3 regions of the Mucilaginibacter sp. R-33 genome follow, and region 3 is predicted to be linked to each of the others. Evidence: riboswitches for the same ligand, from Rfam matches in the RefSeq annotation. Region 3 holds a riboswitch; each other region holds the start of a gene.
The links. A riboswitch is a leader RNA that binds a small molecule or an ion and turns the genes downstream of it on or off. The one in region 3 is predicted to bind S-adenosylmethionine.
Positions count from the first base shown of each region.

Region 1: linked by a shared signal. The riboswitch ahead of metH (methionine synthase) and the one ahead of ACP26M_RS08135 (O-acetylhomoserine aminocarboxypropyltransferase/cysteine synthase family protein) in region 3 are both predicted to bind S-adenosylmethionine.
Region 2: linked by a shared signal. The riboswitch ahead of ACP26M_RS15170 (TlpA disulfide reductase family protein) and the one ahead of ACP26M_RS08135 (O-acetylhomoserine aminocarboxypropyltransferase/cysteine synthase family protein) in region 3 are both predicted to bind S-adenosylmethionine.

Region 1 is NZ_CP188089.1:5,058,653-5,068,693, reverse strand. It holds gene ACP26M_RS20795 (hypothetical protein) at 1-1,310, shown strand, start outside; gene ACP26M_RS20790 (hypothetical protein) at 1,371-1,928, opposite strand; gene ACP26M_RS20785 (methylenetetrahydrofolate reductase) at 2,123-3,079, opposite strand; gene metH (methionine synthase) at 3,310-7,014, opposite strand; SAM riboswitch class I at 7,219-7,328, opposite strand; gene ACP26M_RS20775 (Bax inhibitor-1/YccA family protein) at 7,462-8,193, opposite strand; gene ACP26M_RS20770 (hypothetical protein) at 8,363-8,929, opposite strand; gene murQ (N-acetylmuramic acid 6-phosphate etherase) at 9,032-9,841, opposite strand; gene ACP26M_RS20760 (S41 family peptidase) at 9,950-10,041, shown strand, end outside.
Region 2 is NZ_CP188089.1:3,638,013-3,648,053, forward strand. It holds gene ACP26M_RS15150 (hybrid sensor histidine kinase/response regulator transcription factor) at 1-1,665, opposite strand, end outside; gene idi (isopentenyl-diphosphate Delta-isomerase) at 1,839-2,381, opposite strand; gene ACP26M_RS15160 (SusD/RagB family nutrient-binding outer membrane lipoprotein) at 2,558-3,994, opposite strand; gene ACP26M_RS15165 (SusC/RagA family TonB-linked outer membrane protein) at 4,000-7,182, opposite strand; gene ACP26M_RS15170 (TlpA disulfide reductase family protein) at 7,518-8,087, opposite strand; SAM riboswitch class I at 8,209-8,322, opposite strand; gene ACP26M_RS15175 (isocitrate lyase/PEP mutase family protein) at 8,651-9,439, opposite strand; gene ACP26M_RS15180 (YybH family protein) at 9,641-10,021, opposite strand.
Region 3 is NZ_CP188089.1:1,916,526-1,926,566, reverse strand. It holds gene ACP26M_RS08165 (sensor histidine kinase) at 1-258, opposite strand, end outside; gene ACP26M_RS08160 (hypothetical protein) at 442-768, shown strand; gene ACP26M_RS08155 (DoxX family protein) at 1,019-1,393, shown strand; gene clpB (ATP-dependent chaperone ClpB) at 1,606-4,224, shown strand; gene ACP26M_RS08145 (homoserine dehydrogenase) at 4,301-5,536, opposite strand; gene ACP26M_RS08140 (homoserine O-acetyltransferase family protein) at 5,536-6,591, opposite strand; gene ACP26M_RS08135 (O-acetylhomoserine aminocarboxypropyltransferase/cysteine synthase family protein) at 6,682-8,001, opposite strand; SAM riboswitch class I at 8,246-8,356, opposite strand; gene ACP26M_RS08130 (trans-sulfuration enzyme family protein) at 8,560-9,678, opposite strand; gene ACP26M_RS08125 (hypothetical protein) at 9,775-10,041, shown strand, end outside.

The DNA of each region.
Region 1 (10,041 bases), 3.1 Mb from region 3:
TTGCCTATGATGTAGACCTGCTGCAAGACGATTATTTGGGTAACGCCTATACCGATAACAACGGCAAGTTCACTATCGTATATCCCGGTGACAATTTTAGGAAAACCTTATTGCCATGGCTCAATGTAGAATGGCCTGCCGGTCCGGACTATTATTTCAGGGTTGAAAGTTCATCTGGCACTGTACTGCTGGCCGAAGACCGTACCCGGGGCCGCCAGAACGACAGGCATAATGCCAACAACTGTTTCTGCGTAAAACTGTGCATTAAAGGCGGCGGCATCATTACCAGCGATATACCATGGTTTACCGCGGTTGGGAATTTCAGCATTACATCTGATATTGATGGCAGCGGTAAAACCCTTATGAGCAAATTTGGAGCGGGCGGCACAGGATACGGTTTCTTTGGTTCGGTTAAGCTGGGGGGCTACGCCACCAAGAAAGTGCCCACCGCGCCGGCCAGCCCACTTTATTACCGCTTTTTGTTTTCTACCGATAACTTGAACTTCAGCCCGGTAACTACCGCCCAGATGGAAGCTACAGCCTTAAAAGTTGCCACCCGGCAAATCACCTGGAATGGTACAACTGCCTTTCAGGATGTAGTGATCGATATCAATAAACCTGCTTCTGTGCCCGATAGCGTTCCTGCAGATAATTATCCTAATCCGATCCCGGATCATGTGCTGCACCCTGACGCCAATGGCTGGGTACGTGTTGATCAGCCTGCATTGGATAATGGTTTTTATGGATCGCTGTTTTATTTAAACACTACTACCATTATTGGAGGCGGCGATGCCAGCGCCGGGTTAACGCCTGGTTTAGCTGTGCCTGTGGCAGATCAGAAAAACGGCAGAATGTTATACATCCAATTTCAAACTACTGACGATCCGGCTAATGCCACTTCGCCAAACCTGAATACGCAATCGCTTATCGGCAAGATCTATGTTAACAACTGGAACGAAGTAAACCTGCTGAAGCTGGAAGAACTTTTTGCCGGCGGGGGCAGTGGCTGCACTCCGGTAAGCGGAACCGCCCATGCCGATTACACAGTTGATCATGAACTGATTGCCAGCTGGTCGCTGGGTGTATGGTCAAACGCTACGGGTACGGTCAGCGGTTTGCCCAGTGGCACAACTCCGCGCGGAGACGCTAAGAAATTTGACATGGCCTCGCCGTCACCATTTGTTTTAACTCCTCCTTTTAGCGCATGGCCCTCATGCGCCTATAGCCTAACCCTGACAACCTATCGCAAATTAACCACCGGCGAAAGTAACGACTGGGGAAAAACGAACCAGGTTATCTTTTGCAAGTAACCTGCATGGGAACGGGGGAAGAGGGTGCCGTTGCATGTCGGCGCCCTCTCATTTTAACCGTCAAAATAGCCTCAGTATGTACGAAGCCTCGTACAGAATAAAGATGATCACCAAAGCCGCATGAAAGTTTCGGTTCTCCACCTTAATGGCTATCATGCATAATATAAAATGGCTGATGTTGCGGATAGGATATTCGATATTGTAGTGATGCACATAGCTTGGCCCTTTTATTTCGGTATCAATAATATCGAGAAGGTAACTCGCTCCCAAAATGCTGAAGATCCATTTTCGGCGTGAGTAAAAGTAATCTTTGTAGCCCTGATAGTCTTTCAAATCATCAGGATACAGCAGTGCACAAACGCTGTAATAAGTTACTATGTAGATGATGATGAAAAAGTACTCGGCAAAAAGCCAGTGCTTAATTTCATGCAGGCTAATCTCCCACCACCAAAAGTGCAGCAGTAATATAAATACGTAAAGCGTCCATAGGTTATGCACCCAATAAGGTTTATCCCGGCCGGGATGCTGAATTTGTTTGGCTGCACCTTTAAGCAGGTGGGTAATACTAAGGCCCAATGTAATGCTGATAACAGCCTTGATGTGACTAAAAGTATCCATAAGCAGGTGTTAGATTGATAATTAAAAGTAAATATTTTAATTTATGATTCACAACAAGGGCAAAGGTTTATACGGGAAACGCTGTGAAAAAACATGTCATTGCGAGGAGGTACGACGTGGCAATCGCACACTATACAGGGCGGCTGTGCTTCCGTGCGGTTGCCACGCTACGTTCAATGACATATTGGAGAGGGCTAAAATATCGCCTCAGCAATTCGTTTAGTTGGTCCGGCGTTGCTCATGGTATAAAAGTGCAGTACCGGTGCTCCAAAGGCAATTAACTCTTTACACTGGTTAATCATCCATTCAATGCCTACTTCTTTTACTTCCTTTTCGGTGGCACATGCGTGGATGGCATCGCTCAGATCCTCGGGGATATCGATATGGAAGGTTTTTGATAATGTAACCAGTTGTTTTGACGATGTGATTGGTTTCAGGCCCGGAATAATAGGCACATTGATGCCATTGGCCCGGCAGCCATTCACAAACTCTTTGTATTTATCAATATCAAAAAACATTTGGGTTACAATGAACTGCGCACCCATCTCCACCTTTTGTTTCAGATATTTGAAATCGGTTTTAAGGTTAGGGGCCTCAAAATGTTTTTCGGGATAACCGGCAACGCCTACACAGAAATTTGTTTTGGCCGTATTGCCATGATCTTCATGTAAATAAATGCCATTGTTGAGGTTTACCACCTGTTGCAATAAGTCGGTAGCATAGCAATGGCCGTTGGGCGTAGGTACAAATGACGAATCACCAAGGCGGGCGTCACCACGTAATACCAGCACGTTTTCGATGCCTAAAAACTCGAGCTCAATAAGCGCATTTTCAGTTTCATCTTTAGTAAAACCGCCGCAAAGCAGGTGAGGCACGGTATCAACCTTGTACCTGTTCATGATAGCCGCGCAAATGGCAATGGTACCCGGGCGTTTACGGTACGATAATTTTTCGAGCAGACCACTTGGATGCTGCTTGTAAATAAAATCTTCGCGCAGGGTAGTAACGTCAATAAACGGAGGTTTAAACTCCATCAGCGGGTCAATTGCATTATAAATGCCCTGGATGCTCTGCCCCTTTAAAGGCGGGATCAGTTCAAAAGAAAAAAGTGTTTTGCCGTTGGCGTTTGCTATATGTTCAGGTATTTTCATTTGCCCCCTAACCCCCTAAAGGGGGAATTTTTTATTTAAGTTTTATAATTACAATTCGAGTTCCCCTCTTGAGAGGGGGCGCGGTGGATTTGTATGTTGGCAGGGGTGTGTTATGCGGCGTTTATTTTTCGCTTTGTTAACACACCCCTCCACCCCTCTCAAGAGGGGAATCGCACGTTCTCGCGCTTTTTCAATTTTCGCTTTCACTCCCCCTTTAGGGGGCAGGGGGGCTAATAATTAATATTCGGCCCTAACCATCTTTCTACATCCTCAAGCGGCATATTTTTCCTCATCGCGTAATCCTCCACCTGGTCCTTACTGATTTTGCCTAAGCCAAAATACCTTGCCTGCGGATGCGCAAAGTAAAAACCACTTACTGAAGCGGCAGGCAGCATGGCCAGGCTTTCGGTTAACTGCATGTTCGCGTTATCTTCGGCTTTAAGCAATTCGAACAGGGTAGTTTTTTCGGTATGGTCCGGACAGGCGGGATAACCCGGTGCGGGACGAATACCCTGGTATTCCTCTTTAATCAGCTCTACATTGCTTAATTGCTCGCCTTTGGCATAACCCCAATGTTCTTTACGCACCAATTCGTGCATTTTTTCGGCGAAGGCTTCGGCAAGGCGGTCGGCAAGGGCTTTGGCCATGATGCTGTTATAGTCGTCATGATCGGCCTCAAATTCTGCTACCAGCTTATCACAACCTAAACCGGTTGTTACGGCGAAGCCGCCGAAGTAATCAGGCACACCGCTTTCTTTTGGTGCGATAAAATCTGACAAGGCATAATACGGATCATTCTTCAACTTTTCGGCCTGCTGGCGTAAGGTATGGATGCGATTTAAAACTGTTGTGCGACTTTCATCGGTATATAATTCAATATCATCACCTACGGCATTGGCCGGCCAGAAGCCAATTACACCTTTCGCGGTGAACAGTTTCTGGTCAACAATACGTTTCATCAATACCTGCGCATCATCAAATAGTTTTTTGGCTTCAACGCCTACAAACTTATCGTCAAAGATCTTCGGATAGCTGCCGCGAAGTTCCCAGGTGTGGAAAAATGGCGTCCAGTCGATATAAGGCAGCAACTCTTCCAGCGGGAAATTCTCAAATACTTTGGTGCCTGTAAATGCGGGTTTCGGCGCCACATCGCCATCCAGGCTAATCTGGAATTTACCGGCACGGGCTTCTTCGATTGTTACGAAACGCTTGTCCGATTTTTTATTGGCATGTGCCTCGCGGGCTTTGGCGTATTCGTCTTTAATGCTCTGGATATAGGCATCCCGGTTGTCCTTGCTCATTAGATTGCTGCAAACGGTAACGCTGCGCGAAGCATCCAAAACGTGAATGGCAGCCCCGGAGTATTGCGGCGCCACTTTTACGGCAGCGTGAATGCGCGACGTTGTAGCACCACCAATGATTAGCGGAATGGTAAAACCTTCGCGTTCCATTTCCTTAGCAAAATGCACCATTTCATCAAGCGATGGGGTGATCAATCCGCTTAAGCCAATGATATCAACGTTTTGCTTTTTAGCCTCTTCAATAATGCGTTGCGCGGGCACCATCACCCCAAGGTCAATCACCTCAAAGTTGTTACAAGCCAGTACCACGCCAACTATATTTTTGCCGATATCATGTACATCGCCTTTTACGGTGGCCATTAATACCTTGCCGGCGTTGGCGCGCTGATCGGCATTTACGTTGTTCTTTTTTTCTTCCTCAATAAAAGGCAGCAGGTAAGCCACCGCCTTTTTCATCACACGGGCCGATTTTACCACCTGTGGTAAAAACATTTTACCGGCACCGAACAAGTCGCCTACGATATTCATACCATCCATCAGCGGACCTTCAATAACCTCAAGGGGGTTGCTGTAGGCCTGGCGGGCTTCCTCCACATCGTCGTCAAGGTATTCAACAATGCCTTTTACCAGCGAGTGGGAGAGGCGCTCCTGAACGGTGCCTTTGCGCCATTCTTCGTCGCGTACTACTTCTTTGCCTTTACTCTTAATGGTGTCGGCAAACTCAACCAGGCGCTCGGTAGCATCCGGGCGGCGGTTAAGGAGTACATCTTCTACAAGCTCCAAAAGGTTTTTCGGAATTTCCTCGTAAACCTCCAGCATCCCGGCATTTACAATACCCATATCCATACCCGCTTTAATAGCATGGTACAGGAAAGCCGAGTGCATAGCCTCGCGCACGGTATTATTACCCCTGAACGAGAACGAAATATTACTTACACCTCCGCTCACTTTGGCGTGCGGCAGGTTTTGTTTGATCCAGCGGGTGGCTTCAATAAAATCAACCGCGTAGTTATTATGTTCTTCCAGGCCGGTAGCAACTGTTAGGATGTTCGGATCAAAAATGATATCCTGCGGCGGGAATCCTACTTCGTTCACCAGGATCTCATATGACCGTTTGCAGATCTCGATACGACGCTCCAATGAATCAGCCTGACCGGTTTCGTCAAAGGCCATTACTACGGTGGCAGCACCATAGCTTAAGATTTTCCGGGCCTGTTCCTTAAATTTTTCTTCGCCCTCTTTAAGGGAGATAGAGTTCACGATACCTTTTCCCTGTACGCATTTTAAACCAGCCTCAATCACCGTCCATTTGGATGAGTCGATCATAATAGGCAGTTTGGCTATATCCGGTTCAGAAGCAACCAGGTTCAGGAATTTTACCATCACAGCCTCCGAATCAATCATGCCCTCATCCATGTTAATATCGATAACCTGTGCGCCGCCTTCAACTTGCTGCAGGGCAACAGATAAAGCAGCCTCATAATCTTCGGCAAGGATCAATTTGGAAAACTTTGGTGAACCGGTGATATTGGTACGCTCACCCACATTAACAAAAATGCTTTCGGGTTTTATGGTAACGGATTCCAAACCGCTCAGGCGCATGTCCGGCTCAATTTGTGGGATAGGGCGGGGCGGATATTTGGCAGCCTTATCGGCAATGCACTTAATATGCTCGGGTGTGGTACCGCAGCAGCCACCAACAATATTAACCAGGCCGGCTTTGATAAAATCGTCAACCTGGTGAGCGGTTTCATGCGGAGTTTCATCGTATTGACCAAACTCGTTGGGTAAGCCGGCGTTTGGATAGGCCGAAATAAATACACCTGCTTTTTCAGAAAGCTCGGCAAGGTGCGGGCGCATTTCCCGGGCACCCAAAGCGCAGTTTAGGCCTACCGATAGCAGGTTGGCATGGCTTATCGAGTTCCAGAAAGCTTCGACAGTTTGCCCGGAAAGGGTACGGCCTGAAGCATCGGTAATAGTACCTGAGATCATGATACCGCCCGAATCCCTGAAAGCGGGAAAATCCTTACCTGCAGCTTTACATTCCTGCTCATAACGTTTTATGGCAAACAGCGCAGCTTTGGCATTAAGGGTATCAAATATGGTTTCAACCAACAACAGGTGCGAACCACCGTCAACCAAACCCCGTACCTGGTCATAGTAGGCCTCGGCCAGGTCATCAAAGGTAACGGCGCGATATCCGGGGTCGTTAACGTCTGGCGATAAGGAAGCAGTACGGTTGGTTGGGCCGATGGCACCGGCAACAAAACGCGGCTTTGCAGGGTTGCGCCGGGTATATTCGTCGGCTACCTCGCGGGCAATGCGTGCGCCTTCGTAGCTTAGTTCATAGGCCAGTTCTTCCAGGTGATAATCGGCAAGGGAAATTACCTGTGTGCTGAAAGTGTTAGTTTCAATGATATCCGCACCGGCATCAAGATATTCGGCATGGATGGCTTTGATAATATCAGGGCGCGTGATATTGAGCAGGTCGTTATTGCCCTGCAGGTCGCTATGATGATCGCGAAAACGCTCGCCACGAAAATCCTTCTCGGTAAGCTGGTACCTTTGGATCATGGTACCCATTGCTCCGTCAATCACCAGGATGCGTTTCTGTAATTCTTTTCTAATGTCCATTTTTTGAGATGTGAGATATGAGATTTGAGACGTGAGATTTTAGCGGAGAGAACCTTGCTAAAACATCATGTCTTTCACCTCATATATCTGATAAAAAGACATTAAACAGGCGATTGAAAGAGCCGAAGCTATCTCAAATCTCACGTCTAATATCTCAAATCTAAATACAGCTTATCTCGAAAAGTCGGGTGTTGTTATGACTTTCGCTTATCTGTCCGGGCGCGTAATTGCTGCCTGGTAGAATGTAGCACCTTGTGAAGCACAGGTTGCTAAGACATCGCAGGGTCTAATCCCTCCGTCTTTCTCCATAAGCAGTGCAAAGTTGCGCAATAAAGTTATCATTTGCAAGTGTATAACATACGCTAAATATCATGCCTAAGCCACATTGTTAAACAAAAAAAGCCGCCTTTTGCGGAGGCAGCTTTATGATTGAATTTCTTAATGAGATTATCTTCTTCTGCCGAATAAACGGAGGAGCATAAAAAACAGGTTGATCAGTGTGATGTACAATGTTAGCGCACCCATCAGGGCCAGTTTTTTCGAGCTTGCATCACCGTATTCAATACCTGCTCCAATGCGTTTTAACATTTGCATATAGTAGGCAGTTAAACCAGTAAATACAGCTATGCCTATGTAGCTGATGATGTAACTCATTTGTTCGCTGTGCATAAAGAAGTTAGCTAATGAAGCTACAAAAATCCCAATGAACAGGATGTACATGATTGAACCAAACTTTGTTAAATCCATCTGGGTAGTATAACCGGCAATGCCCATAATACCGAAAGTTACTGATGCGGTAATGAAAACACCCAATATTGATGCAGATGTGTAGATCAGAAATATCAAACTTAAGCTGATGCCAATAAGTGTTGCATAAGCTACGAAAAGCAGCACCAATACCGGATAAGAGATTCGGTTATAGCCAAATTGCATTACCAATGAAAACGCCAGTGGCGAAAACAGCGCAAAATAGCCAAAACCCGTAAGGCCGCCTGTTGGTGCAACGATCAGACTGATCAGGCCCATATTCAAAAATAGATAAACTGTTATCGCTGATACGCCAAGTGCAACGAACATCCAGCTGAAAACGCCGGCCATAAACCTGCGTGAATCAACTTCTGATTGATCCCTAACTTCGATTACATTATCGAAGTTGTATTTAGATTCTTTAAATTCCATTTTGTGTTAAAAATTATAGTACGAATATATAAATAAAAGGTGAATACAGCATGAAGAAGCAAGACTGCAAGAATCAAGAGTCAAGAAACAGGAAAGTTTTCCGAAATGTCTTGTCTCTTGATTCTTGCAGTCTTGATTTCTGTTCTTCCTGCTTCTTGACTCTGTACCCCTAATTCAATCTCCTCATCAACTGCTCTTCAACCTTTTTGAAAACCTGTATGGGTTTCAGGGTACGCCAGCCAAGGCTATCGAGTTCGCCGCCAAAATTGATGTAATAGTCGATATTGCTGTGTTTAAATTCGTCTATCACGTGTTCGCGGAAGTTGATGCCTGCTATCCAGCCGTCTTCCACGTCCTGGAACCACTCTTCGTAATAGCAATCATCGCTTGAATGAAAGTTGAGTACGTTTTCGCCGATCAGGATAAAATGGCTGATGCCATTATCTATCATCAGGTCGAGCAGCTCACGCTTCAGCAGCATAATGTCGTTGTTTATGGCGTCATTCCATTCACCTATCAGCTCAATAATAGTGTAGCCTTTATCATAATCGGCAAAAAGCACTTTTAAATAAAGGGTATTGGAGCCGAATGAGTCCCATTGCGGGTGCAGCAGGTAATTGTATACCTGCTTGTCAAATTCAAACTCGCTGTATTCTGTCGCGTAGAAAGGCGAAAACTCATCTTCTGATGCCACGTAATCGTCTCTCCAGCGGTAATATGGTTCAATATCGTGCATGTTTTTGATTTCAAATTGTCTGAACCCGAATTTTTTGAATTTGAGAATTTATCGAATACAAACATCTTCAAATTTCCAAATCAACACATCTTCAAATTCAGTTTATTTTTTTAAATAATGATCAACAGCGCTTCGTACGCTGCCGTATTGTTTCAGTAACCCGGCTGCTTCTTCTTCGTTCAGCCCGGTTTCGTCCATTACCATGCGGGTGCCCCTGTTCACCAATTTGTGGTTGCTCAATTGCATATCAACCATCCTGTTCCCTTTTACGCGGCCAAGCTGGATCATTACGCTTGTGCTCAGCATATTTAAAACTAATTTTTGCGCCGTGCCTGCTTTCATGCGGGTTGACCCTGTTAAAAACTCAGGGCCTGTTACTACTTCAACCGGGTACTGTGCCACAGCCGCTACCGGACTGCCGCTGTTACAAACAATACAGCCGGTAACTAAATTATGCTCATTAGCTGTTTTTAAGCCGCCGATCACATACGGTGTAGTGCCCGAAGCGGCTATGCCAATAACCACGTCTTTATCATTAATGTCGAAAGCTTCCAGATCTTTCCAGGCCTGTACAGCATCGTCTTCAGCAAATTCTACCGCTTTGCGGATCGCGCCATCGCCGCCTGCTATCAAGCCCACCACCATATCAAACGGAACGCCGAATGTTGGCGGGCATTCCGATGCATCAACCACGCCTAAACGGCCACTGGTACCGGCGCCTATGTAAAATAAACGTCCGCCGTTTTTCATCCTTTCTGCGGTGATAGTTGCCAATGCTTCTATCTGCGGCAGGGCCTTTTCCACAGCAAAGGGAACAGTTTTATCCTCGTTATTAATGTTTTCTAAAATTTCCCTTACGGTCTGTTTTTCGAGGTTTTTGTAGTGCGATTCCCTTTCAGTAGTGGTTTCCATTGCCTATTTTCAAATAATTTATAACAAAATTCGGTAAAAATCATCAAATGCAAGGGTGCGGGTAAAAATTATTGACCCTGCAATTATTAACTTTGTGTGTAATAAGTTATGAAGAGGACCGCGGGTGTAATTTTCCGGACAATAATCCTGCTGCTGGTAGGGGTGATGATAGGCCAGGTGCTTAACAAGGATTTTGCCGC
Region 2 (10,041 bases), 1.7 Mb from region 3:
GGGTAAATTGTTTTTTTCATCAACAGGTTTAAAATACCTGCTGAATTTCTTTTGTCCGGCGTTATAAAAATCAAGTCCCCCGCCATAAGTACCAACCCATAAATTACCATTACCGTCTTCGGCAATTGATCTTACATCGTATGAAGTAAGGCCGCTATTGGCTGGTGTATAGTTGGTGAAAGACTTTGTAACGGCATTAAACAGGCACAAGCCGCCGCCATTGGTGCCAATCCATAAATTTTTATGCTTGTCCTGGTAGATAACCCGTACGTCGTTACCCCCCAGGCTTTTGTTATTTGCCTGGCTGTGTACGTAGTTGACAAACGAATCCGTTTTCTTGTTATATTGCAAAAGCCCCTTTGCATAAGTACCAAACCATAAATCACCATCCTGATCGGTATAGCCGAATAAAATGGCATTATCAGTAATACTGCCGGGTTGCCCATCTGCTTTGTATTGCTTTATCAGGGTGCCGTTATGGCTGGTTTTGTAAATCCCCTCGCCATCAGTGCCCAGCCATAAAAAGCCGTCGCTATCCTGGCACAGGCCATAAAACCTAACCAAGCTTTCGCCGCTGGCGCCATATCGCTTTTTAGCAATCTTTGAAAATTTTTCCTTGATGCTGCTCACCATGTAGATACCATCACCATAGGTGCCTACCCAAACATTTTTATCCTTATCTATATAAAGCGTTTGAACAGAACGCTGTGTAAGGTAATATCCGTCATCGCCGGTTACCGGCTGAAGAAAAAAGTTATTAATGTTGTAGTTGGGACTTGTGCCAATGTTAACTTTAAACAAACCGCCATCCTGCAGGCCTACAAGCAATTGTTTATCACTATCCTCAATAACTGATATGTATCGTTTACTTTTAATACCCTGCTGGCCGGTTTGCAGCAAGGTAAATTTATTTGATTGCCTGTTGTAGTAGCCGAGCCCGCTTCCGGTTGCTATCCACATGTTGTGAAAATGATCTTCAAAAATGTCATTGATGCGGGTACTCGGCAGGTTGGCTATTGGAGGACCTATGCCCGCAAGGTTGGCTATTACACCATCCTTATGACTAAAAACATTGATGCTGCCTTCCTGTGTACCCACCCATACCAGCCCTCTTGAATCTTCGTACAAACAGAGCACCCTGTTACTTGACAGCCGGGATAAATTGACCTGAGTATAGTTAATAACCTTTGCCGATTTGGTATCAAAATAAGAAAAGCCCTGCCCATAAGATGTGATCCATAAATTACCATCATGGCTTTGGATGATATTACTGATATCGTTTTTGACGGCCCTGTTAGAAGTGAATTTATAATGGATAAACTTTTCTGTACGGCTATCAAATTTGCTGAGGCCGTTTCTTGACGATACCCAGATACTGCCATGAACATCGCACAAAACCTTTTGTACATAGTTACTGGCCAGTGCAGTTGAATCGCCCAGGCGCGATTTAAAAATCTTAAAAGTTGTACCGTCAAAACGATTGAGCCCATCATTGGTGGCAAACCACATAAAACCCTTATCATCCTGTGTAATGCTATTTACAATACCAAAAGAAAGACCATTTTTTAAAGAATAGTTGAGGATCTTATTTTTGATGGGCGACTGCGCATGGGCCGAAGAAATGATCAAAAAAAGAACAAAACAGACAAAGGATCCCTTTTTCATTAACACGTTGCAGGCTGTGAATTACACAAATAATTGGAAGATTAAAGCTACCTAATTAATTGTAAAGTAAACAATAATATTACAAAAATGTAAAATACCCGTTACAATAAGGGAAGATTTGCTTATTCGGGCTACATAGCAAATTATCAGTCCGGCGTTATTTACGACGACGATCACAGCCCATCAGCGATCTGTAATTGCTGATAATGATCCATTACCTCGTCGAAACATATGGCGAGCCACCTTGTATAATCGCCCGGGTTTTCTTTCAGGTCGACTGCCAGCCGGGCCATCGTTATGTATTTAAATGAGGAGACCTCGTCATGGTCAGGGATCGGCAAAGCATCAGTGATGCCAAAAAACACATGATCGTATTCATTTTCAACCAGGTCGTCCTGGATAGCTGCACAGTAAACAAAAGAAAATACAAAGTTAAGTTCGGCGGCCATTCCCATCTCCTCCTTTAGCCTGCGATGGGCTGCTGTAAATGTGAGTTCGCCGGGCCTTGGATGGCTGCAGCAGGTGTTTGTCCATTTACCACCCGAGTGGTATTTGCCTTCGGCGCGTTGCTGTAATAGCAGCTCTCCTTTTTTATTAAAAATAAAAACTGAAAAGGCACGGTGCAGGCTCCCCTGAAGATGCGCCTCCATTTTTTCCATAGTGCCAATTTCCTGATCATCGCGATCAACCAAAATCACGGTTTCTTCTATCTTCACTCGCTATAATTTGTTGTTACCTTCCTGATGAGAAACGCTGATCTCCGGAATTTCTTGTTTTTTTGTTAATCTTAAAAACAGGGCCAAAGCCATGTCGCAAATTTCAGCTTTATTTTCAATAAAAAAACGGATTTCCTTTTGGATAAACCCGTTTTATTTTACGAAGTGACACTTGTTTAGTTTACATCAAACCAAAGCTTGGTAGTAAGCGCATCAGCTCCCTGTGCTGCCACCGCCGATTGGTAATTAGTTTTGTTGAGCGATTGTTCGGTTCCCGGATAAATAAACCTTACAGGTATTTTACCATTCAGGGTACCTGCAACGGCGGGTTGCAGTTGAGGATAATCAAGCCTGCGCCATTCGGTCCAGCCTTCCAATCCCTGCCCAAACAGGGCTAACCATTTTTGCTCGCCTATTGATTTTTTATAGTTAAAGGCATCATATTTAACTGCCGGCTGCGCCAAATAGGTAGTAATATCCGCCGAAGCAATACCGTATTGCGCCAATGCAGCGGTAACGGCCTGACCGTATAGCGAGGCAGCATCTTCGGTGGTAAAACCACGTGCAGCAGCCTCTGCCCTATCAAACAAGCTCTCGGCATAGCTTAGTATTACAGCGGGGGCATGTGGAGCCCTGAAGTACGTACCTGGTTTTGAGGTTTTGGTAAAACCGTAGTTGCTTGCATCGCCAACTAACAAGCCATTTGGCAGACCAACATAGTTTTGCGGTGTTGGGTCCTGTGTTTTAGCGGCATATATAGATAAGCGTGGATCATTAAGTGCAAACAGCTTATCAACTATTGTTTTGCTGATACGGTAATCATCGCGCGTATCAAATAGGTTGCTCACGGGATTTTGGTTAGGCGAGTCGACATAAGTGAATTGTGCTATTTCAGCATTCGAACTGATGTATGAACCGCCTTCGGCCTTGATATCGTCCAATACTTGCTTAGCTTTTGCCGGCTCTCTGTCGGCAATACGCAAGGCGATACGAAACCTTAAGGAATTGGCAAATTTTTTCCAAGAAGCAATATTATTGCTGTAGATCACATCGCCCGCTATGGCTTTGCCCGAAGGATCGAGCGCTGTTTGAGCTGCTTTCAAGTCATCCAGCAAAGCAAAATAAACGTCCTTCTGAGTATCATAAGCCGGGGTAAGATACTGATCGATATTGGTGGCCTGCTTGTAAGGAATATTCCCATAAGCCTCTGTTAATAAACTGAATGTCCACGAACGTAGCACCAGTGCGACACCTTTATAGTTAGTATTACCCTGAGCATCGCCAATTTTAATGATCTCATTGAGATTTACAATGCTTTTTGAATAGCCCGTACTCCAGAGTTCTTCAAAGGCGGTACTGGCATAAATATACCGGTCTGGGTCAGTATACTGAATTTTAGACCAGTATTGAACAAAAAGTAAGCTGGCATCCATGTTATTGGCAACTCCCCAATAAGTATCAGAAGTGGCTTTGGTGGCAGCAGTCAACAGGTAGTTGGGCTGTGCTGTTTGTGAGCCGTTAGGGTTTTGATTGATCCTGGCAAGTTCCTTTTTGCATGATGTTATCGATAATAAGACCACGCCGGATAATATGCTGATATATTTAAGTTTCATGATGTTTAAAATTTAAGGTTTACGTTAAAACCGATGTTACGTACGGTTGGCAGAGTGAGATCTTCCAGGCCCTGGCCATTGCCTGCGTTAAAGGCTGTCTCCGGATCGATGTTCGGCGCGTTTTTATGAATGATCCAAAGGTTACGGCCAACTACCGAAAATGTAGCGCCCTGAAAACCTATTTTATTCACCCATTTAGCCGGTAAAGAGTATCCCAGCTTTACTTCACGAAGCTTGATATATGAGGCATCATAAACAAATGCTTCGTCAATATTGGTAAAGCCTTTGTAGTATGATTGCGCGGGGATAATGGTGGTATTCGGAGAACCATCGGCCTTAACCCCTTTAAAAATCATCCCATCATTATAAACGGTTACACCCGCCGGAGCTGCGCCGGTTACCTGCACCGCCGGATTTGTTGTTTTATTATCCGGATAGTAATAGCTTAAACCACCATTAGCAGCACCGCGCCCCGGTAAGGTAGAGGCCAGTACGCCGGTATAGGTACCAGTACGGTTGGTGTTTGAGTAGATGGATCCACCGAAACGCGCGTCAACCAGGAAACTCAGGTTAATGCCTTTGTAGGTAAAGCTGTTATTGATGCTTCCTAACCAATTTGGAGTGAATTTGCCAAGGTAACGTTTGGTTGTGTTGAATACAGGTGTACCGTTAGCATCGATAACGATTTGCCCGGAAGCGTTACGCGTATAAGCTGTACCATAAAGTGCGCCATAAGGTTGGCCAAGTGCCGCGGTTACCTGTACAGTTCGGTCAGACCCAATTGGCAGACTTTGCAAACGGCCTTCGGCATCAAGCGAAGCAACCTTACTGCGGTTTAACGAATAGTTAGTAGTGATATCCCAGGTAAACTCCTTTGATTTAATTGGCGTTATCCCCAATTGTATCTCAAGACCTTTATTATTAAGGCGCCCCCCATTGATGATTTTTTGACCAAAACCCGTGGCCGAACTAACCTGAACCGCAAGTATCTGATTGGTACTATTGGTATTGTATGCACTTACATCCAGATGTAACCTGTCCTGAAAAAAGCCTAATTCAAAGCCAGCCTCTGCCGATGTTGTACTTTCTGGTTTCAGTGTGTTATTGGCATCTGTAGCCGGTAAACTTTGCTGTGGATTAGCATTGAAAAGGATTGATGAGGCAAATACATTCCTTAACTGGTAAGGATCGGTAGCCTTACCCACTTTAGACCAGCCACCTCTTAATTTAGCATAGGTAAGCACATCGCTTTTAATGCCCAGCGCTTCGGATAGTATTAAGCTTCCGTTTACTGAGGGATAAAAGTATGACATGTTATCAATTGGCAATGATGAAGACCAATCATTACGTGCCGTTACGTTAACGAAGGCATAATTCCTGAACCCAACCTGTGCCGATCCGAACACACTGTTAGTTTTAAGTTTAGAATAAAAGTTTGTTGAAACCAGTGGATCACGCGAATTACCCATGTTATATAGTCCCGGAATTGCAAGTTTAGGTGCTAACTGATCATTTTGTTCGAGTGTTTTTACCGAGATATTACCACCAACAAATGCATCAAGCGAAAAATCATTGTTTAGTTTTTTGGTATACTGCAACCTGCCTTCCGTATTATTTTCATTTACGCTGTAAGCATCTTCCTCATATGAGCCAAACGGTGTTCCATTAGTGCCATAAGCAACCTTGATTTTACGGCGGTCATTATAATAATCGGTACCGGTACGGAAGTTTGCCGATAGGCCATCGATGATCTTATAATTCAATTCAACGCTTCCGATCAGGTGATTTTTGTGCTGACCAACCGTGTTTTCATAAGCCAGCCAGTATGGGTTGCTATAGTAACTGTTATTCCAGTTAAAAGTGTTTCCATTGGCATCCTTGTAGTTTTTAAGCTTGTTGATATCAACCTGGCGCCCAAACCAGGTAAACTGCAGCATGGTACTGGTTGCGCGTTTTCCATAAGCGCCCGGCAGGTTATCAGCATCATCTTTAATATAATTAACAGTGGTATTTACTGTTAATTTAGGATTGAAACGGTAGCTTGAATTTAAAGCGAATGAGTTACGTCCTTGCGATGTATTTGGGACAATACCGGTTTGATGCAGGTTATTGTAAGATACCCGGAAATCACTCTTTTCGTTACTGCCCGCTAATGCTATACCATTATTAAGCGTCACGCCAGTCCTAAAAAAGTCTTTTACGTTATCGGGATGGGCGATAAATGGCACAGCCTGTCCATTGGAATAAAACTGCGGGATCAATGAGCCATCCAATGCAGGCCCCCAGCTTTCGTCAACACCATCGTTAACGCCACCGCCCTTACCGTCAACATAACTGAATTTACCATTTGAACCCTGGCCGTATTCATTTTGATATTTGGGTAATACCTGCACATTTGAAAAGCTGGTATTAGAGTTAATGGTAACCCCAAGCCCTTTTGCTCCTTTACCTGTTTTGGTACGAATAAGGATAACGCCTGCTGCCGCGCGTGAACCGTATAAGGCTGCAGCATTCGGGCCTTTTAACACGCTTAGCGACTCTATGTCTTCAGAATTGAGATCAGAGAGGGCATTAGCGAAATCCCTTGAACCACCAGATCCTAAAAACTGGGTATTATCAACAATAACCCCGTCAACTACAAACAAAGGCTGATTATCTTTAGTGATAGAAGTTTCACCACGGATAACGATACGTGATGAACCCATATCGCCCTGGCTGTTGGTAACCTGCACACCGGCAATTTTACCGGCCAGCGCGTTTACAAAGTTGGTTTCCTTTGCCTCAGAAATATCTTTCGATTTAAGCCCTTGTACCGCATATCCCAGCGATTTTTTATCCTTTGAGATATTGAGGGCCGTTATCACTACCTCATTCAGAGAATTTGGTGCTTCAACCAAAACCACGTTTAAGGTAGTTATTCCTTGCGTAATCGGGATCTCCTGGGTTGTAAAGCCAATGTAGCTAACCCTAAGCACATCATTAACATTGGCGTTGATGATAAACTTACCATCAACATTGGTTTGTGCGCCCGTGGTTTTACCTTTAACAGATACGCTGACACCCGGCAACGGCAACCCATCGGATTTGGCGGTTACCTCCCCGCTTATTTTAACGGATTGCCCCGCAACCGTCTGGACGAGAATAAAAGGCAATATAATTGCCAGTAATAGCTTGTAAATTTTTAACATGATAATTAATAATTGAGATTAATTTTTGATGCCTTTACCGGTACAAAAGACATGGCTATCGCCTTAGCGGGCATAATTTGCCCGGCTCATAAGCCTATCGTAACTGTAAAGAATTGATTAGGGGATGGTAATTATTAAGCTAAGACAAACTGCAGCAAGCCCGCATTTAAACACCATGCATGCTGTAAATGATTAACAGCAACAATGCATGCTTTGCATATTGAGACAGAAGGATTTGCAGATTGACTGGCTTTCCGAAACGAAAGTTTTCTTGTGTAAAAAAGTAGATTCTGTTTTCATAAAACGGGTATTAAATAAGTACTGATAGATTCTTTTTAATTGATGGACGCTGTTTTGTTGTTTACCAAAGCGTCCACAGCTTTTAACATGGACGCAAATTCCTGTTTATCGTACAAGCGGGTGAGGTAAACAATTTTCCCATCCCGATCGATAACCACATTGCGGGTAACACCGCTCTTTTTGCTGGCAAACCGGCCAAAAATCTCAGCACCAGGATCGAGTGCCAACGGATAGCTTATATTCATGACCTGGTGAAAACTTTTTACTTTGTTGAGCGGTTCATCGCGGTCAACGCCTATTAACACAAGGCCTTTATCTTTATAAGCCTGCCAGATCTCTTTTTCCAAATGCGGCATTTCTTCTCTGCATACGCTGCACCAGCTTGCGGTAAACTGCAGGATAACCACCTTACCATGCAACTTCGTTAAAGAAGTTTTTGTACCATTGGTCAATACGAGCTCAAAATCGGCAGGAGCAAGATCACCGGTTTTTATGATATAACCGCGGTCGTCAGCTGTCGGATCAATTGCCTTGGTGATCTGCGCAACAGCCGGCAATGTTGTTATGAAAAGCAAACAGGTAAAAAGTAATTGTTTAATGTTCATTGCTATACAGGTTAAACCGTAATATCATCCCGGTGATATTTTCAATATTTTAATTAGCAAGAAAAATGAAGAGGGAAAAGAAGTATACAACACCTTGCACTATACAAGGCCATAGCGTATTACATTATCTTTTCTACCCTATTTTGGGCAGACAGGAATTAGCACCTTTATAACAGTGGGCTTACAGGTTGCTAAGACATCACAGGGCCTTTCCCTCAGTCTTTCTTGATAATTAAAATATTCAAAGAACCGATTTGACGATGCAAATATATATAAATTCTACTAAAACCATAGACTTTATATAATTATTGCAATAAAATGAATTAATACTTTAAAATTCTGCAGGCTTATTTACAGAATTTGTTTACTGATTGGATTAGCTGAAACTTTTTGAAGATAAATTCCATAACAACAAAAAGTCCCTAACGTTCGCTGCCGGGACTTTAACCTAAACTTATTTTGCAGATTATTAAACTACCTTATAATAAGGTAAAACAAGGCAATTAGGTTTTTAATTATTTAGCACTTATAGTTGATACTTATTTAACACTTTCATTCGCCTGTTAACTGGCAACCCCATTAAACAGGGCTGCAAAGCTATTTTCAGCTGCTATCTTTTCAATTAAATTTTCCAGCGACTGGTAAATGTTCATGTTTAAAAACGGACCTGCACTGATCCTTTTAACACCGGCATTTTGTAACGCTTTAAAATCCGGAAGTCCGGGTATGCACATTACGCTAACCGGAAGGCGCGATAAGGCTGTTATTTGTTCAATATCTGTTGTTTGGGTGATACAGGGAAAAAACAAACCATGCACACCTGTATCCTGGTAAAGCTTAGTGCGGGTTAAAGCATCTTCCAACGCGTTAGGTAAACCAAGCAGGAAGGAATCGGCCCTTACATTTATAAATACCTGTACATCTGCCTTAGTCAACAATTCGGTGATCTGTTTAAGTTTCATGGCAAACTCATTTGCATCAACAATACTTCGCTTGCCATCCACCACTATCGAATCCTCTATATTAATACCCACAACGCCGATATCACGTAATTTTGTGATGTTACTGCAGATTACTTCCGCTGTATCACCATAACCTCCCTCCAGGTCCACAGTTAACATGGCTGATGATGTTGCCGCTATCCGTTTGACTACAAACAGGTAATCATCAAAACTCATTTCTTCGCCATCTGCAAAGCCTAATGAGCTTGCTACAGCCGCACTTGACGTACCAATTGCCTCAAAATTTAACTTATCATAAACCTGCGCGCTTTGCGCGTTCCATACATTGCCAATCTGCAAAGGTTCGGTTTTATGATGCAGCGCTAAAAATTCATTAAATCTATTTTTCATGTTCTTGTTTTTATTTTATGCTCAAAATTAGCTTGAACACTTTTCCAAAAATTGTATAAAACGGAAGAGATTAGTGAAAGGCGAAAGGTGAAAGGTGAAAGGTGAAAGGTGAAAGGTGAAAGGTGAAAGGTGAAAGGTGAAAGGTGAAAGGTGAAACAATAATGGCCGGGTAAACCAGCCATTATTGTTTCTGAATTTAAATCAGGCTACGAGATTAGCTTCGGCTCCGAATGCGTGATCGATGACAATTTTCCAGCTGCCGTCGGGTTGCTGTTTCATTAGCTCTATCCCCTTTGCGGCAACCTGTGTTTTGCCATTGTCGGTAACGCTCCACTCCGACCGGCCGACCGCTACATCACCCGATTGCAGACAGTAAACGGTTTTGATTTCCATTACTCCCGGAACCGCACAGATGCTTTTAACGGCCTCTTCAAATTGAGCCTTGCCTGATACTTCTTTTCCCGGCTCGGGAAAAATAATACCGTTGGCATCGTACACATTCATAACTACATTTACATCTTTGGTGTTAAAGGCTGCCGCGAGTACCGCGTGCACTTCCTGTGGTGTTTTTGCTGATTTCATTTTGTTGTTTTTTTTATATC
Region 3 (10,041 bases):
GATAAAAAGGTTACTCGCTATCAGGAAAACGGGAGTTATAATAATAAAAACCCAGTTGCTGAAATTAAACTCGGGAAAGTTTTGAGCTTTGGTTAAGCTAATGGGGAATACAAGATAAAGGATACGGATAATTACATTAAGCAATAAAAATACTATACTGGCACCCCTTATGGCTACCAGGTTTTGGTAAGTATAATGCAAACGGTATTGCGACCGGTATTTTACCGGGAGACTGTTAAAAAAGAAATGGGTATTCAATTATATTTTATGGATTAAACAAAATTATGAAAATATTTATAAAAATTGTAACAGGAATGTGACAGTGCGTGGTTAACCCTTTTTACTGAATATTCGGTCAAAGAAGATATAAGCCTATTTTGTTGAACTTTGATTGTTTTTTTAAAAGGAATAAATCTAATTTACACATAAAACCAAAATCACATGTTACTGAAATCTCTTAAATCTATCGCAATTCTTATTACTGTATTAACAACTTTTTCCTGCAGAACTGTAGAAAGGGCTAATCAGAAAGAAATTAAGCCGTTTGTTGGTATTTGGAACGACACAACCAATCCCGGAAGTAAAGTGGTATTTAAATCAGACGGAAGCTTTTATAATATCGCAAAGGAAAATGAGAGGCAGATTGTTACGCACAGCGGTACTTTTAAAGTTTTATCAGATAACATTTATGTATTAACGATCACTGACGCGAGGCCTGACGCCACTTACGATCTGAAAGGCAGGCAGTACGCAAATTATACACTTTAGGTAGTGATAAAAAGACGATGAAGACAAGCGGAGTAGTTGACGGGCGAAATGGCGGAAAACCGCTTGCCTGGACTTGTAATCTGGTGAAAGTGGATAAACTCGATTAGTTAAACCTGCGCCGGCGTACTCCATCAGCACGGCGATATCTCATAATTATAAAAATACACATATACAGCAGGACTACAGCTATTGGTGATGTCTCATTTTTAAATATTAGCAACTTACTTTTATTATCTTTAGCTGAATAATTATGAATATTGTAGTGTGGATATTGCAGGCGATTCTTGCCGCCTTTTTTGTAATGCCTGGTGTTGGAAAGATCAGCGGAAGCAGAGAAAAACATATTGCTGACAAACATATTAAGCCTGATGGAAATTTGCTACCTATCCGTATTCTCGGCGTATTGGAGTTATTAGGGTGTTTGGGAATCATATTGCCGTGGTTAACCGGAATAGCGCCTATACTCACTCCTATAACAGCAATTGGCTATTGTTTGATCATGATAGCAGGCATTATCAACCATACAATTAAGAAGGAATATAAAATGTTACCGATGCTTCTTGCCGTTGGAATAATAGCCTTAATAGTCGCATATTGTAGATTTACCGCTTTAAATTCAAACTAAGACTCTACCCAACCATTAGCGTCATCATTCATTTGTTATTAGCCCAACAGATTTATTTAGCATGGCAAAACGACAATTTGCCCTGTAGTTTGTTAAACATGATAGTATCTAAATTGCTAATAATCATGGCAAAGTGTCATTGTGGTTTAATTTTAAATGACAATTTTTCACTATAGGTACGATGGCCGATAATTTGATTAACCATGAGTACTATGAATTTTAACAATTTTACCATAAAAGCTCAGGAAGCCGTACAAAAGGCGTCTGAAATTGCTGTTGGTAACCAACAGCAAGCAATCGAGACCGCGCATCTGCTTAAAGGCTTATTGCTGGTTGATGAAAACGTAATTACCTACTTATTAAAGAAATTAAATGTTAACCTGAACAGGTTAAACGATACCTTAGATGCGCAGATTGCATCCTTCCCCAAGGTAAGCGGCAGCAACGTGTACCTTTCGTCTGAAGCAAATTCGGCTTTACAAAAAGCTTCGGGATATTTAAAAGAATTTAAAGACGAATTTGTATCAGTTGAGCACGTGCTTTTAGGCATTTTAGCTGCGGGTGGTGCGGTAAGCAACATCCTGAAAGATTCGGGTGTTAATGAAAAGGATCTGAAAAAAGCTATTGTTGAACTCCGCGGCGATAGCAAAGTAACCGATCAAAACGCCGAAGCCACTTATAATGCCCTCAACAAATACGCCCGTAACCTGAATGAATACGCCGGTTCGGGCAAGTTGGACCCGGTTATAGGCCGCGACGATGAAATTCGCCGTGTTATCCAAATCCTTTCGCGCCGGACCAAAAACAACCCGATTTTGGTTGGTGAACCTGGTGTTGGTAAAACCGCTATCGCCGAAGGTATTGCTTTCAGGATTATCAAAGGCGACGTGCCTGAAAGCCTGAAAACCAAAGTTGTATACTCGTTGGATATGGGCGCACTCATTGCAGGCGCCAAATATAAGGGAGAGTTTGAAGAACGGTTGAAAGCCGTTGTAAAAGAGGTTACCCAAAGCGATGGAGAGATCATCCTTTTTATAGATGAGATCCATACGCTTGTAGGTGCAGGCGGGGGAGAAGGCGCTATGGATGCGGCCAATATCCTGAAACCTGCCCTTGCCCGTGGCGAGCTTCGTTCAATTGGTGCTACAACCCTTAACGAGTATCAGAAGTACCTTGAAAAAGATAAAGCTTTGGAACGCCGTTTCCAGAAAGTGATGGTTGAAGAACCTGATGCTGCCGACGCCATATCTATTTTGCGCGGACTGAAAGAACGCTATGAAACCCACCACAAAGTGAGGATCAAAGACGAAGCGATCATCGCCTCTGTCGAAATGTCACAACGCTATATTTCCGACAGGTTTTTACCGGATAAAGCTATCGACCTGATGGATGAAGCCGCTTCAAAACTTCGCCTTGAAATGGATTCGGTACCGGAAGTGGTTGACGAACTGGAACGCCGCATCATGCAGCTTGAAATTGAGCGTGAAGCTATCAAACGTGAAAAAGACGACCGTAAGGTTGCCGAACTAAGTGAGGAAATAGCCAACCTGTCGCAACAGCGTGATTCATTACGTGCCAAATGGAAAGGCGAAAAAGACCTTGTTGACGGTATTAATACTAAGGTTGAGCTGATTGAAAACTATAAACTGGAAGCCGAACAGGCCGAACGTGCAGGCGATTACGGCAAGGTAGCGGAACTTCGCTACGGAACTATAGTTGAAGCCCAGGCCGAAGTTGAAAAGTTGAAAGCCGCCCTGCTTGAAAACCAAAGCGACAGCCGCATGCTGAAGGAAGAGGTTACCGCCGATGATATTGCCGGTGTAGTAAGCCGCTGGACAGGCATCCCGGTTAGCAAAATGATCCAGAGCGAACGTGAAAAACTGCTCAATCTTGAAGATGAACTGCACAAACGTGTGGCAGGACAGGAAGAAGCTATTGAGGCGATAAGTGATGCCATCCGCCGCAGCCGTGCAGGTTTGCAGGATAAACGCAGGCCAATAGGTTCGTTCATATTTTTAGGTACAACCGGTGTGGGTAAAACCGAACTGGCAAAAGCCCTGGCCGAATACCTGTTTAATGATGAAGGTGCGCTTGTGAGGATAGATATGAGTGAATACCAGGAACGCCATGCTGTTTCAAGGCTGATAGGAGCGCCTCCGGGCTATGTTGGGTATGATGAAGGCGGACAGTTAACGGAGGCCGTTCGTCGCAAGCCTTATAGTGTGGTTTTACTGGATGAAATTGAAAAAGCCCATCCCGATGTATTTAACATCCTGCTGCAGGTATTGGACGATGGCCGTTTAACTGATAATAAAGGCCGTGTGGTGAATTTTAAGAATACTATTATCATCATGACCTCTAACATCGGGTCAAACATCATCCAGGAAAACTTCCAGAACCTGGAGGACGAAAACCGCGATGAACTGATAGCAAAAACCAAGAATGAGCTGTTCAATTTGTTAAGGGCAACTATCCGTCCGGAGTTTTTAAACAGGATAGATGAGATCATCATGTTTACTCCGCTTAATCGTGATGAAATTCATGATATCGTTAAGCTGCAGTTTAAACAGGTACAGCAAACGCTTGCTGAAATGGGTGTAACTATCGAAGCATCCGATGAAGCCTTAGATTGGTTGGCCCAGTTAGGTTATGATCCTCAATTTGGTGCACGCCCGTTAAAACGCGTTATCCAGAAAAAGATCCTGAACGAGTTGAGTAAACAGATCCTGGCGGGTACAGTTGATAAAGACAGCGTTATTAAAATAGATATGTTTGATAACCAGTTTGTGTTCCTGAACTCGGCTAAAGAAGCTACGGAACCAGCTAAATAAGCTGTAGAAAAATAATTAAATGTAAAAAGGCTTCCCAATTTGAGAAGCCTTTTTTTATTAACAACCGGAGAATCTATTAAAACACTTCGGCCGCTTGTTTAGTTACCGATGCTAAGCTGACCCCCGTAAGCTGATCGGCAAAGGCTACGAAAGCCTTACTCTCAGATATACGATGTTGATTAGCGATCAGATTTTGCAAATTGATTTTTCCTATCACAAATTTATAATTACCTGAATAGTAGCGCTCATTGATATGCTCAAAGTTCAGCGCTTCAACCAGTTCCTCGTCATCATAACGCAGGTAAATGGTTAATTCAATGTTATTGGTAAAATTAAGGTCTGTTTTCTCTTTAGCTTTTTTGTATTCGTACTGGTAGTTATAGCGCAGCGCCGCAATATCCGACAGTACAGCCGAACCGGTAGGATGGCCGCCCGCGCCTTTCCCGAAAAAGAATTGCTGATCGGCAAAGGCAGCTTGTACAGTTACGCCATTATATTCATACTCAACGTTGTATAAAAACTCTTTGTCGTTTACAAACTTAGGTAATACAAACAGGGCAACGTTGCGGTCGTCAAGTTCTTTGGCTACCGGCACCAGTTTAATTTTGAGGTTCTTTTCGCGGGCATATTGCAAATCGGCAGCTGCAAGGTTCTGAATGCCCAGGTTAAATACCTCATCGGGCTGTACAACTACACCATAAGCGTGCGCTGCGGCAATAACCAGCTTGTATTTGGCGTCAAAACCACCAACATCACTGGTTGGGTCGGTTTCGGCAAAACCCAGGTCCTGGGCTTGTTTCAATGCGCTATCATAATCGAGCCCTTCAATAAAGCCTTTTGAAAGGATATAGTTTGATGAGCCATTGAAAATACCGCTGATTGAATGCAGTAGTTCATTATCATAATATTCTTCCAAATTGCGGATAATAGGGATACTACCGCAAACAGCGCCTTCATATAATAATGATGTGCCGTATTGATGCTGAATTTCGATCAGTTCGTCCAAATGCAGGGCGATCATTTTTTTACTTGCAGATACTACATTTTTGCCTGATTTTAATGCTCTTGAAACAATTTCAAAAGCAGCTTCGGTATCATTGATCAGTTCAACAATGGTATTGATCTCCGGGTTATTAAGCAGTTCTTCTTTGTCGGTAGTAAATAAATGTGCCGGTAAAGAACGTTTTTTATTAGGGTCTTTAATAGCAAATTTTACTATCTCGATATTTAAATGCTTTGTTTTGATGATATCATATAACCCCTGGCCAACAACTCCAAATCCGAAGAGGCCGATATTTAACTTTTTACTCATTACGCTGTACGTTGCAGTTCTATAATTTTTCCTTTCACATCGGTTTTAAAAAATGATGTGAATATTTTTGTTAATGCTTCTGTTTCAATTAAAAATCCATCGTGCCCATAAAACGAATCCAGCTCGGAAAAGGCAGCTTTTGGGATATGCCTGAACAGGTATTGCTGTTCTTCAACAGGGAATAAAACATCCGACGAGATGCCGATAACTAATGTTTTTGCCTTGATGAGGCTCAACGCTTTATCTACACCGTGACGGCCCCGGCCCACATTGTGTGAGTCCATCACTTTGGTCAGGTACCAATAACTATAGGCGTTAAAGCGGTTCACCAGCTTTTGCCCCTGGTAATTTTGGTACGATGAAGAACGGAAATTGTCCTGCACATCGTCGGCTTCTTCCTGCTGGGTAATGCCGTAAGTTTTATAAGTACGATAACTTAAAAGCGCGATACTGCGCGCAGCTTTTAAGCCTTTCTGACCGCCTTCGGGCGTATTGCTGTAAAAGGTACGATCTGTAGTGATAGCCAAACGTTGCGACTCGTTAAAGGCAATGCCCCATGGTGAATGCTTGGCATTAGTTGCTATCAGAATAAGATTTTTGATGCGCTCCGGCTCAATAATAGCCCATTCCATAGCCTGCTGGCCGCCTAATGAACCTCCAATTAATACACTGATATTATTAATGTTTAAATGCTGGGCAAGCAACTGGTGCGCTTTAACCATATCCCTTGTAGTAAACTGGGGATATGAAAGATAATATGGATGGCCGGTAACCGGGTTAATGCTCAACGGACTTGTAGTGCCGTAAGGAGAACCCAAAATATTGGCGCAAACTATAAAATGCTCTTCCGGGTTAAAAAAATACCCCTCGCCAATAAGCCCTTTCCACCAGTCAAATACATCGCTGTTGGCAGTAAGCGCATGGCAAACCCAAACAATGTTATTTTTTTCCTTATTTAACCGGCCATAAGTGTGAAAACCTATTTCTAAACCTTCAATTGTACGGCCCGATTCAAATTCAAAAGTATCAGTGTATTTAAATATCTCTGCGTTCATTCTGTTGTTTTGTTATTTCAGGTGCAACCGGTATTTCCGGCTGCAACCTGCAATAACGTTTACTATATCACTTAAAAAAACTATACATTATTAAACTAACTCACCCTCACCTTGCTTAATTTTTGCAAAAGCCTGCTCAAAATCAGCTTTAATATCGTCAATATGCTCAATACCAACAGCCACGCGCAATGAAGCTGGCGTAACACCGGCAGCCAATTGCTCTTCATCAGACAATTGCTGATGCGTAGTTGCCGATGGCTGAATGATGAGTGTTTTTGCGTCGCCAACATTGGCCAAATGGCTAACCAGTTTCAGGTTGTTGATCAATCGGCCGGCCTGCTCTTTACTCCCCTTAATCTCGAATGACAATACGCCACCGAAACCATTCTTTAAATATTTTTTAGCCAGCTCATGATATGGCGATGATTCCAGTCCCGGGTAATTTACGCTTGCCACCTGCGAATGCTGCTCCAGCCATTTAGCCAGTTGCAGGGCATTATCAACATGACGTTGCACGCGTAACGAAAGTGTTTCCAGTCCCTGAATGTTCAGCCATGAATTAAATGGAGCCTGCGACGGGCCGAAATCTCTCAAGCCTTCCACACGGGCACGAATAATAAACTGGATATTGCCAAACGGACCGCCAATGCCAAATACATCGTTAAATATCAACCCGTGGTACCCCTCAGATGGTTCAGTGAATTGCGGAAACTTACCGTTACCCCAATTGTAATTGCCTGCATCAATAATGACGCCGCCAATACTGGTACCATGCCCGCCAATCCATTTGGTGGTTGACTCAACAACCACATTAGCGCCATGTTCAATAGGGCGGAAGAGGTAACCACCGGCACCAAAAGTATTATCAACAATTAATGGCAGGTCATGTCTTTTGGCAACCTCGCTCACCTTTTCAAAATCGGCAATGGTAAAGCCCGGGTTACCAATGGTTTCCAGGAAAATGGCCTTTGTTTTATCATCAATAAGAGCCTCAATATTGGCCGCAGTATCATCTTTGGCAAAACGCACATCGATGCCCAGGCGTTTAAACGCTACTTTAAACTGGTTATAAGTACCGCCGTACAGGAAAGGAGAAGTCACAAAGTTATCACCTACCTGAAGGATGTTATTTAAAGCTATAAATTGTGAGGCCTGGCCGGATGCTGTTGCCAGCGCGGCCACACCGCCCTCTAACGCCGCGATGCGTTTTTCAAACACATCGGTAGTAGGGTTCATGATGCGGGTATAGATATTACCAAACTCCTTTAATGCAAATAGGTTTGCACCATGCTCGGCGCTGTTAAATACGTACGAAGTAGTTTGATAAATGGGTACAGCACGTGAACCTGTTGTTGGATCAACTTCCTGGCCGGCATGTAATTGTAAGGTTTCGAATTTTAAGGCAGACATAGTTGTAATTTTTTAATGTGTTTAATTTAGATTTTGAATGTTTAGATGGATTTGGAAAGCCGGTTTAAAAACAACCGGTTTAACAACACACTTTTTCAGAGAATGAAAACAGGAGCGTGCTAAGCATCAACAGCAGCAACACATACAAATACAGCCAATAGGGGAGCTAATATGTTGTACGTTACCGTTTAAAGTGTAAAAAGTGTTGCGTTGCGTAAATTTAATTAAACTTTTCATGGTTATAAATTTATATTCCCCGGTGTTATTTGCCGGGACAGGAATTGGCACCTTCTTCAACATTGAAGGGTTGCCAGCGGGTCATTGAGCCTGATCTCTCGCCGCTTCTTTATAAATCAAAACCCGAACTATGTTGCGGAGTATTGATCGACCTTGGTATTGATACCAAATAATGTTGCGAATATAAGGGATTGTGAGGTAATATACCAAATTTTATTTCTTTTTGAGGTGAAAGGCAAAAAGCGAAAGGTTAAAGGTTGATTCGAGAACAACTTTGGACTTAACAATTGCAGCTACCTTTCGCCTTTAACCTTTCTCCTTTCACCTCGATAATGCCTGCTCCATATCCGCTATTAAATCATCAATATGTTCCAGCCCAACTGAAACCCTTAGCAGGTTACGTGGTGTTTTGGTATCCGGGCCTTCAACTGTAGCCCTGTGTTCTATAAGGCTTTCCACGCCGCCAAGACTGGTGGCTTTGATAAATAGTTTTAGTTTGTTAATAATATTATGCGTATCATTCTCATCGCCCTTAATAGTAAAAGATAACATCCCGCCAAAAGCCAGCATCTGATCTTTAGCTATCTCATGTTGCGGGTGCGAAGGTAAGCCGGGGTACATTACCTGTTCAACGTGAGGGTGCTGTTCAAGATATTCGGCAAGTAATTGAGCGTTTTGTACATGGCCCTTTACGCGATATGGCAGGGTTTTGATGCTGCGTACCAAGTAATAACAATCCATAGGCGAGGGGATAGCGCCGCCCATTTCCTGCACCTGGCGGATTTTTGTCCACCAATCGTTGTTCTCTGCAGTAATCAAAACGCCGCCCATCAGGTCGCTGTGTCCGCCAAAATATTTAGTGGCTGAGTGCATAACCATATCCGCGCCTAACTCAATTGGTCGCTGGCACATAGGGGTGGCAAATGTATTATCGCACAAAACTTTAATGCCTTTTGCTTTGGCAATAGCAACCACCCTTTTAATATCGGTTATTTTAAGCAGGGGGTTCGATGGTGTTTCTATCCAGATCAAACCTGTTTCGGGCTTGATGTGCTGTTGTAAAACCCCGGTATCGTTTACATCAATAAAATCGAAGGTAAGGATGCCGGCAAAAAGGGTTTTAAGCTGATTACGTAAGCCGTGATACATATCATCAGGAGCGATAATATGCGTGCCCGGCTCCAATGATTGAAATGCCGACATTCCGGCCGCATTACCTGATGAAAAGGAAGCTGCTTCAACACCTCCCTCTAACTTAGCCAGCACATGCTCCAGTGCATGACGATTGGGGTTCGATGAGCGACTGTAAATATAACCTGCCGGGAAACCGCCATCCTCACCGCGCTCAAACGTGGTTGACATAATAATGGGTTGTATAACGGCCCTTGTTGCTTCATCAACATGGTTACCGGCGTGTATGGCTATAGTTTCAATTTTCATGGCATAATGTGTTATCGCCCAAAATAAACAAGAATATTTGTTATTAGCTGTAGCGTTTTTATATTTTTTATCGAATAAGTTTAAAAGCCAAACCGCATGAAAAAGTGCCTTATCTTCCTGTTTGTTATTATTGGGCTATCTGCCTGTAAAAAAGATGCCAATGATAGCGCTTATGACAAAAGCTATAAAGCATGGCAAAACTTTAAAGCCGAAAGTAAAAACTCCTATACTTATACCGTTAATGCCGGTTCAGTTTTTGGTTATGGCTCCGAAACCAAGATCACCGTTCAAAATGGCGTTGTTACAGCGAGGGATTTTTCATCGTATGTTTTGGAATATAAAACTGCAAATATGCCCCCTGTT